3 regions of the Aerococcus sp. 150760013-2 genome follow, and region 3 is predicted to be linked to each of the others. Evidence: predicted binding sites of a transcription regulator. Region 3 holds the regulator's gene; each other region holds the start of a gene.
What was found. Region 3 encodes HrcA, which represses chaperone genes, less so after heat shock. Its sites were predicted from a motif close to TTAGCACTCNNNNNNNNNGAGTGCTAA; they were not measured.
Positions count from the first base shown of each region.

Region 1: a site for HrcA is predicted at 1,352-1,378, ahead of ACUW85_RS01525 (ATP-dependent Clp protease ATP-binding subunit). Genes of this name have one in related genera too.
Region 2: a site for HrcA is predicted at 1,515-1,541, ahead of ACUW85_RS02125 (co-chaperone GroES). Genes of this name have one in related genera too.

Region 1 is NZ_JBSEYI010000002.1:57,147-60,435, reverse strand. It holds gene ptsP (phosphoenolpyruvate--protein phosphotransferase) at 1-838, opposite strand, end outside; gene ACUW85_RS01530 (phosphocarrier protein HPr) at 840-1,106, opposite strand; gene ACUW85_RS01525 (ATP-dependent Clp protease ATP-binding subunit) at 1,428-3,289, shown strand, end outside.
Region 2 is NZ_JBSEYI010000003.1:29,834-33,122, forward strand. It holds gene groL (chaperonin GroEL) at 1-1,116, opposite strand, end outside; gene ACUW85_RS02125 (co-chaperone GroES) at 1,177-1,446, opposite strand; gene ACUW85_RS02130 (redox-sensing transcriptional repressor Rex) at 2,086-2,709, opposite strand; gene ACUW85_RS02135 (ABC-F family ATP-binding cassette domain-containing protein) at 2,906-3,289, shown strand, end outside.
Region 3 is NZ_JBSEYI010000001.1:131,823-135,111, reverse strand. It holds gene ACUW85_RS00630 (M20 metallopeptidase family protein) at 1-586, shown strand, start outside; gene hrcA (heat-inducible transcriptional repressor HrcA) at 836-1,888, shown strand; gene grpE (nucleotide exchange factor GrpE) at 1,901-2,452, shown strand; gene dnaK (molecular chaperone DnaK) at 2,531-3,289, shown strand, end outside.

The DNA of each region.
Region 1 (3,289 bases), on a different contig from region 3:
TTGGCGTACCGATGTTGGCAGCGATTTCGAATTTCTTGCCGTCTTTAGTTAAAGTCTCAGCGTCTTTAAGTTTTTCCCACTCAGCTTTACGAGCTAAGAAGTCAGCAGCAATTTTTTCGTACTCTGCGATTGTTGCGTCGTCAGGATTTACAATAACATCACCGTTTAAACCATCAACAATGACAGTGTCACCGTCATTAATTTCTTTAGAAACATTACCAGTCCCTACAACCGCTGCAATTTCCAATGAACGAGACATAATCGCTGAATGTGACGTACGTCCACCGATATCAGTCGCAAAACCTTTAACAAATTGGCGGTTCAATTGTGCAGTATCACTTGGCGTTAAGTCATAAGCCACAACAACCACTTCTTCATCAATTGTTGAAAGGTCAGGGATTTTAACACCTAATAAATGTGCTACTAAACGATCAGTAACATCTTTGATGTCAGCTGCACGTTCTTGCATATAAGGGTTGTCTTCCATACCTTTGAAGATTTCGATGTAGAAGTCAGCTGTTTGACGAACAGCAGATTCTGCATTCAATGTTTCATCATCAATTTTTTGGGTGTAAGCTTGCTGCAATTCCGGATCTTCAAGGACCATTAAATGCGCGTCAAAGACTTGCGCTTCCTCTTCTGACAAGGATTTAGCTGCAACCGCTTTAATTTTTTCGATTTCTACTTTTGAGTCGGCTATAGCTTTTGCTAAGCGTTCTTTTTCTTGTTGTGAATCATTAGATTTTGAAATTTCAAAACTTAAATCAGGTTCTTCAACTAAGAACGCTTTAGCGATGGCAATGCCATCGCTAGCCGCGATTCCTGTTAATTTTGTCATATTATTCTGATAACCCTTCATTTTTCATAGTGTCAGCAATTGTTTGGATTGCTTCTTCTTCGTCATCACCTTCAGCAGTGATTACAACGTCAGAACCTTGACCTACACCTAAAGACATTACGCCCATGATAGATTTCAAGTTTACAGATTTACCTTTGTATTCTAAGTTAATATCTGAGTTAAACTTGCTTGCAGATTGCACCAATAAAGTTGCAGGACGTGCGTGGATACCAGTTTCAGCTGTAATGTTAAATTCTTGTTTTTTCATAATCAAAAATCTCCTTTAAAATGTTTTATTCATACCTTTATAAATAGGCAAGAGTTATTATAGCTTATCTATTTGCAAAGTAAAACGTCACAAACTAGACTATACCACAATTAGAAAACTCTTTCACTTATAATTTACCAAAAAAATAGCGTTTCCACAAGGTTTTTCACTTGGATAGCACATGAATTATTTTGGTTGAGACCTTTTAGTTGAAAGTCAAAATTGGTCAGAGTATAATAGAGTTATTAGCAGTTATATTGAAATGCTGCGAATTAAAAATTGCAAGCAACCCCCTTAGCATTAAATAAAGGAAGTGTTTATATGTTATGTCAAAACTGTGGCGAACGCGACGCCGTCATTCATGTATACGCAAATGTGAATGGCCGACGTGAAGCAGTGAACCTCTGCCAAACATGCTACTCACAGCTATCTCAAGGTAAACAAACCAATAATTTAAATAACAACAACAGTAACGGTAACAACCCCTTTGGTGGCTATAACTTTGATGACTTATTACGTCAAATGCAACAACAAGGCTTTTCTACTAATTCGCAAAATAAAGCGCAAGCTCAAGCTGGCCAAGGTGGCAACAATGACGATTCTATCTTAGGCAATTACGGGACCAACTTGACTGACCAAGCTAAAGCTGGTTTAATCGACCCAATTATCGGTCGTGACGATGAAATTATCCGAGTGATTGAAATCCTGAACCGTCGGACAAAAAACAATCCTGTTCTAATTGGTGAACCAGGTGTTGGTAAAACAGCGGTTGTCGAAGGACTCGCTCAAAAAATTGTTGAGCACGCTGTACCGGAAAAATTGCGCAACAAAGAAGTCATCCAATTAGATGTTGCTTCGCTTGTTCAAGGGACTGGTATCCGCGGTCAATTCGAAGAAAAAATGCAACAATTAATGAATGAAGTCCGTGAAAATAAAAATATCATTCTATTTATAGATGAAATTCATGAAATTGTCGGCGCTGGTTCAACCGAAGGCGGCTCACTAGATGCTGGTAATATTCTAAAACCAGCCCTAGCCCGTGGAGAACTCCAATTAGTGGGTGCTACTACTTTAAATGAATTTAGAAAAATCGAAAAAGATGGCGCCCTAGCCCGTCGTCTACAACAAGTCATGGTAGCTGAACCTTCTGTAGAGGAAACCCTTGAAATTATTAAAGGTATTCAAGAAAAATACGAAGGTTTCCATAACGTGAAATATAGTGATGAAGCGATTGAAGCGACTGTCCGTTTATCTGACCGGTATATAACTGACCGCCAATTACCAGATAAAGCCATCGATTTATTAGATGAATCTGGTTCTAAAATGAACTTAACTATTCCATTCTTAGACCGTGAATCCTTGAAAAATCAAATTGATGAATTAACCAAACTAAAAGAAATGGCCACAGAAGCAGAAGATTACGAGAAAGCAGCCTACTACCGTGACCAATTAAATAAATACCAAGGCATGTATGATAGCAACCAAAATGTGACTGAAAAGACCCCAACGGTTACTGCTAGCGACATCCAAGCGATTATCGAAACCAAAACCGGTATTCCTGTTTCAGACTTGCAAGAATCTGAGCAAAACCAGTTAATCAACCTAGACGAAAACTTGAAACAACACGTCATTGGTCAAGACGATGCTGTAGAACACATTGCTAAAGCCATCCGCCGTAATCGCGTTGGTTTGAGCCGTCAAGACCGTCCGATCGGATCTTTCATGTTCGTCGGGCCAACTGGTGTTGGTAAGACTGAATTAGCTCGTCAATTGGCCATCCAATTATTTGGTCGCAAAGAAGCCTTAGTCCGTTTTGATATGTCCGAATACATGGAAAAGCATGCCGTGTCTAAACTGATCGGTTCACCTCCAGGATACGTGGGCTACGATGAAGCTGGCCAATTAACTGAACAAGTACGACGTCAGCCATATTCAATCATCCTATTAGATGAAATTGAAAAAGCCCATCCAGATGTCTTAAATATCTTCCTACAAATTATGGAAGACGGTCGTTTAACAGATGCCCAAGGACGGACTGTATCCTTTAAAGATACCCTAATCATCATGACATCAAATGCCGGTTCAGATAGCGTGGAAGCAAGTGTTGGTTTCGGGGCAAGCAAACAAGGTAAACAACAAAGTATCATGAACAAGATCGGTGACTACTTTAAACCTGAATTCTT
Region 2 (3,289 bases), on a different contig from region 3:
ACCAGCTAATTTAGCTAAGCGTTCTAATAATTTCTCACGGTCATATTCAGAAGTTGTTTCTTCAATTTGACTACGGATTTGGGCAACACGTTGTGCTAATTGCTCTTTATCGCCCGCACCCTCAACAATAGTTGTTTCATCTTTTGTGATTACAACGCGGTTAGCAGAACCTAATTGATCAATTGTCGTATCTTTTAATTCAAGTCCTAAATCTTCAGTAATTACTTGACCACCTGTTAGGATAGATAAATCTTCTAACATTGCTTTACGACGGTCACCAAAGGCTGGTGCTTTTACTCCAACGACGTTGAAAGTACCACGGATTTTATTCAAGACTAATGTAGGTAATGCTTCACCATCAATATCATCAGCCACTAATAACAATGCACGACCTTCTTGAACAACTTGTTCTAAAACTGGCAAGATGTCTTGGATATTAGAAATCTTTTTGTCTGTTAATAGAATATAAGGATTTTCTAAAACGGCTTCCATCTTGTCATTGTCAGTTACCATATATTGAGATAGGTAACCGCGGTCAAATTGCATGCCTTCAACAACATCTAGAGAGGTATCAATTGATTGAGATTCTTCAATAGTGATGACGCCATCTTGGCCAACTTTTTCCATTGCTTCTGCAATTAAGTCACCAACTTCGCTGTCGCCTGATGAAATTGATGCAACGTTAGCGATTGCGCCTTTAGAATCTACAGGAACTGAAATTTCAGATAACCGATCTGACGCTACGCGAATTGCTTTGTCAATCCCGCGACGAACACCTACTGGGTTAGCACCAGCAGTAACGTTTTTCATACCTTCAGTTACAATTGCTTGAGTTAGAACAGTGGCAGTTGTTGTACCGTCACCGGCAATATCATTTGTTTTTGAAGCTACTTCAGCAACTAGTTTTGCACCCATATCTTCAAATTTATCTTCTAATTCAATTTCTTTAGCGATGGTTACACCATCGTTAGTGATTAGCGGTGAACCATAACTTTGGTCTAAAACAACATTACGACCTTTTGGTCCTAAAGTTACTTTCACCGTATCAGCTAATATATCAATCCCACGAACCATTGATTGACGTGCATCTTCTGAAAATTTAATATCTTTTGCCATTTATTCATTCACCTCATAAAATTTCATATTGTTATTAATCTGTAAATATTGATAAATTGACTAATCTACAATTGCGATAATATCGCTTTCTTTAATAATTAATAATTCTTGACCATCATATTCAAATGTTGAACCTGCATATTTTTCAAATAGAACGCGGTCGCCTTCTTTCAATTGTGATGTGAAATCTTCCGTATTCTCAGCAACTGCTTCAACAACACCTACTTGTTGTTTCTCTTTAGCAGCTGACGGTAATACGATACCTGAAACTGTTTGCTCTTTAGCCTCTTCAACTCTCACAACTGCGCGTCCGTTTAATGGTTTAATCATTTACATGTCCCTCCATTTATATAAAATATCTGTCAAACCCAAGCTAAATTACTTGGTTATTTTAGAGATTAGCACTCTCTATGTCTGACTGCTAACCTCTACATTTCTTATCTTAAAACAATCAAATATGAATTGCAAGAGAAAGATTGACTTTTTTTGACCTATTTTTCCTTATAAGTCGAAAACCTTGATTTTATGCGGAATTTAAGTTATTTTTAGTAGTTGAAGAATGTGGTAAATTTTGATAAAAGTCAAAATGTGTTATATAAGAGAGGAATGTCAGTTTTTTTATGTTAAAAGGACCAGTAATATTTTTATTACTATTCAAACTAGTATTTATTTTCCTAGCCGTTACCTTCGCCATCGGCAGTGTGGAAGGTTCTGGATGGAATTGGACAGTATACTTAGCGCTAGCTGTTGCAGCGTATGAAATAGTTGACTTGCTAAAGACGCTAAACGTACTACGCCAATTTAAATCGAAATCATAATCTTTTTAATTATTGTAATTTAGTAAAAATTGCAAAAAATTTAAGGTTTCATATGTGAAATTCAACAAACTTTCCCTGCAATTAAGTTAAAAAAAGGCCGAGACTAAAGATCTCGGCTTATTCGCTTGCTAGCGTATAGGTAGCACATATATTATGAATTTGTTGAGATGAAGTAGATTAAGGTTTGCAGTTCGTTCGTGAAGTCTACATCCTGCACCCGGATACTATCCGGTACATCTAATCTCACTGGCGTAAAGTTCAAGATGCCTTTGATACCTGCTTGTTCTAACGATGGTATCATATCTTGAGCAACTGCTTCAGGTACCGAGAGGATGACCACTTCTATATCCATTAATTTTAATTGTTGCGTCAAATCCTTCATATCATAAACAGGCACACCATTGTGGACCGTACCAATGATATCCTGATTGATATCAAAAGCAGCACCAATTCGTATGTTGTTTGACTTTTTAAAGTTATAGTTCAATAAGGCATTACCAAGATTACCTACACCAACTAATGCAACTGTTGTTAAACGATCTTGGCTTAGTGTCTTACCAAAGAAGTCTAATAAAGCATCAATATCATAGCCATACCCTCGTTTACCTAAGGCACCAAAGTATGAAAAGTCACGTCTAATCGTTGCACTTTCAACTTTCACTGCTTCACTTAATTCTGTAGAAGAAACACGTGTTTTCCCCATATTTTTAAATACACGTAGGTAACGGTGGTAGAGCGGTAATCTTTTGGCGGTTGCTTTGGGTATTTTACGCATGTTCAGTCCTCTTTCTAATTTAGAAAATAATTTCTTAAACAGTATAACAAGTTTGTGAAAATAACACAAGGGTGTTTCATTCGTGATTTTTAGTATATGTTAAATAATGCAATTTTTTATAAAATGTTTCCAGTGATTACTCAAATTTTTTTGTGGTAAAATAATAAGACTATCTAATGAAAGGATCATGCCTACTATGATCATATTACAAGGTTCAAATCTAGCTAGACGCTATGGCGTAGAAGTTATTTTTGAAAACGTACAAATGACAATCCAACACAACAGTCGCATCGCGCTAGTTGGCCGTAATGGTGCCGGTAAGTCAACATTATTGAAAATGTTGGCCAACATTCAAGCACCTGATGACGGTCAAGTTTCCTTAACTAAAGGAACAACCATCGCCTATATGGACCAACACACAGCCGTCTCTGGTGATCGAACAATTTATGAAGAAATGGTTTCCGTATTTGAACCTGTAATTAAATTAATAAAGGAATCAGAAATCGCGGCTCTTGCCTTAGCAGATGAAGAACTTATGCAAGATACAGAGGCATATGAAGTTGCGCTCAATCGCTATGAC
Region 3 (3,289 bases):
CAACGGTATCGACCCAGTATTTGTGGCTAGCCAAATTATTAATGGGGCGAACGGTATTTTAGCTCGTGAATTACCATCTAACAAAGGTGCTTCTTTATCTATGGGTTACATCAATGCGCCAGGTGGTGCTATCAACGTGATCCCTGATACAGTTGTCTTAGAAGGTACTTCTCGTTCATTATTCCCAGAATCAGCAGACCACGTTTCAAAACGTTTACCAGAAATTGTTGAACATATTGGTAAAGCATTCCGTGCTGAAACTGAATATGAGGTAATGGCTGACTGTCCGTCATTAACCAACTCTAAAGAAATGTCTGAACAAGTGATGGCCTCTGCTAAAGAAGCTTTAGCGGATAAATATGACGTGGTGAACGTACCACCATACTTAGCTTCAGAAGACTATGCACACATTGCTAGCAAATTGCCAGAATCAACATACTTCTTCATTGGTTGTCCATTACCAGATGACAATGGTGAAGTATACCCTGTTCACCACCCATTAGTACAATTCAACGAAGAAGCATTAATTGTTGGATCTGCTACCTTAGCAACATCAGCGACTAACTGGTTACGTGACAACAAATAAGCGTATCGATAAAATATACAAGTCGAAAGGGCAACGGACTATTACAAATAGTTTGTTGTCCTTTTCTCTATTGTAAAAGGGATTGAAATGGCTTTTCTTGCAAGCGTCAAAAGCCCAAATTTTAAAGGAAGGTTTAAATGTCAAAAAAAGTCAAAAAAAAGTTTGACTATTATTGACAAAAGAAATGATAGGTGCTATATTATAAACATGTTAGCAGTCAGAGTTGTTAAGTGCTAATGAGGTGATAAGATGTTAACAAAACGACAAAGTTTAATTTTACAGGCGGTAATTGACCATTATTCAAAATACCAATTACCAGTCGGTTCGAAAACTTTATCTCAACATCAAGAAATAAACGCAAGTTCAGCTACAATACGTAATGAATTAGCCAGACTTGAAGATTTATCATTGATTTCTAAAACCCATTCATCATCTGGACGAGTGCCAGCTGAGGCGGGTTATCGTTACTATATTAATCACATCATGCCATATTATGGTGGATTGATTGATTTAGAGCTTGAGGAAGAGGAAGATGCTTTACTTAGAGAGATATTCCACGATCCTTATAACGATTTGAGTCAAGTGATTCGAAAAACGGCTGCGACTTTAGCCTCGCTTTCAGAAAGCGTCGTTATTTCGATGGGGCCAGATATTGCAAGGCAACGATTGGCCAATTTTCAAGTATTGTCTTTAACCGCTGACCAAGCAATGGTCATATTGGTGACAGATAAAGGTGTCATTCGCAATCAAATTGTGACATTCAATGAGGTGGTTACACCGCGATTGATTGAGGGTATTGCAGAGATTATGAATCAAGAACTTGTGGGCCTTGAGCTTGCAACGGTGATTGAAAGGCTGCAAACACACTATTTAAAAGATATTGAGCAAATGAATCGGTCCGATGAAGATAGTAGTCATTTGATACACCGGTTTATGAATCAATTCAATAGTGATGGCATGAGGGTAAATGGTCAAAATTATTTATTTTCTTCATTAGCTGATTCAGCTAATGGGACTAGTATTGCACAATTAAGTCAATTACTAGAAGACCGATCAGTGATTGCTTCACTGATTAATATCACAGACCAAGGTATCCAAGTGAGAGTGGGTAAAGAACTTAAAGATCCGACACTGGAGAATATGAGTTTAATGTCTACTAGCATGGGTACTGTAAAATCAGGTAAGTTAATTACTTTTGCGGTACTTGGTCAGGAAAGTATGTCCTACATTCGTATGGCGCAGCTTTTCCAAAGTATTTCAAAAGAAATGGCTAGATACCTGGACAATTATTATAAATCTTAGGAGGTCTATCAATTGACAAAAATGGACGACAATCAACAAGATTTAAATGTTGATGAAGAAATCAATGAAACTGACGTTCAAGACGAGCAAGTTGAAATAGTAAATGAAGAAGATAGCGAATTAGCTTCTCTTCAAGCTGAATTAGCGGCTAAAGATGACCAAATTATGCGTCTATCTGCTGAAATTCAAAACATGCATCGTCGTAACCAATCTGAACGTGAATCTGCTTCAAAGTATCGGTCACAGAATTTAGCTAAGGGTATTTTACCAGCTATCGATAACTTGGAACGCGCTTTAGAATTAGCTAAAGATGATGAGTCATCTCAGCAATTAGTGAAGGGTATCGAAATGGTACATGCAAGCTTATTACAAGCTCTAGCAGAGGAAGGCGTTGAAGTGATTGACCCTAAAGGTGAACTCTTCGATCCAAACTTCCACCAATCTGTAAGTGCGGTGCCGGCTGAAGATGGCCAGCAAGCTGAAGAAGTGGTGGCTGTTTTCCAAAAAGGGTATGTATTAAAAGATCGTGTACTAAGACCTGCAATGGTTTCTATTGCACAATAATTCATTTAACATAGATTTTAACCACAGATAAATTCATTTAAATTGATAGATTAATTAAAAAAGGAGACGTGTTTTATTATGGCAAAAATTATCGGAATTGACTTAGGTACTACTAACTCTGCAGTCGCTGTATTAGAAGGTGGCGAACCTAAAATTATCGCTAACCCAGAAGGTAACCGTACAACACCTTCAGTTGTTTCATTCAAAAATGGCGAGCGCCAAGTTGGTGAAGTAGCAAAACGTTCAATGGTAACAAACCCTAACGCGATTGCTTCAATCAAACGTCACATGGGTGAAGACAACTACACTGTAGAAATTGAAGATAAAAAATATACGCCACAAGAAGTTTCAGCAATGATCTTACAATACTTAAAAGGTTACGCTGAAGACTACTTAGGAGAAAAAGTAACAAACGCAGTAATTACTGTTCCTGCTTACTTCAACGATGCACAACGTCAAGCAACTAAAGATGCTGGTAAAATCGCTGGTTTAGAAGTTGACCGTATCGTTAACGAACCAACAGCAGCCGCATTAGCTTACGGTTTAGACAAAGTTGACGCAGACGAAAAAGTCTTAGTATTTGACCTTGGTGGTGGTACTTTCGACGTTTCTATCCTTGAATTAGGTGACGGTGTCTTTGAAGTATTATCTACTTCTGGTGACAACAACTTAGGTGGGGACGACTTTGATAACGCCATCGTAAACCACTTAATCGCTGAATTTAAATCAGAAAACGGTATTGACCTTTCTTCTGACAAAATGGCTATGCAACGTCTAAAAGATGCTGCTGAAAAAGCGAAAAAAGACTTATCTGGTGTAACGTCAACACAAATTTCA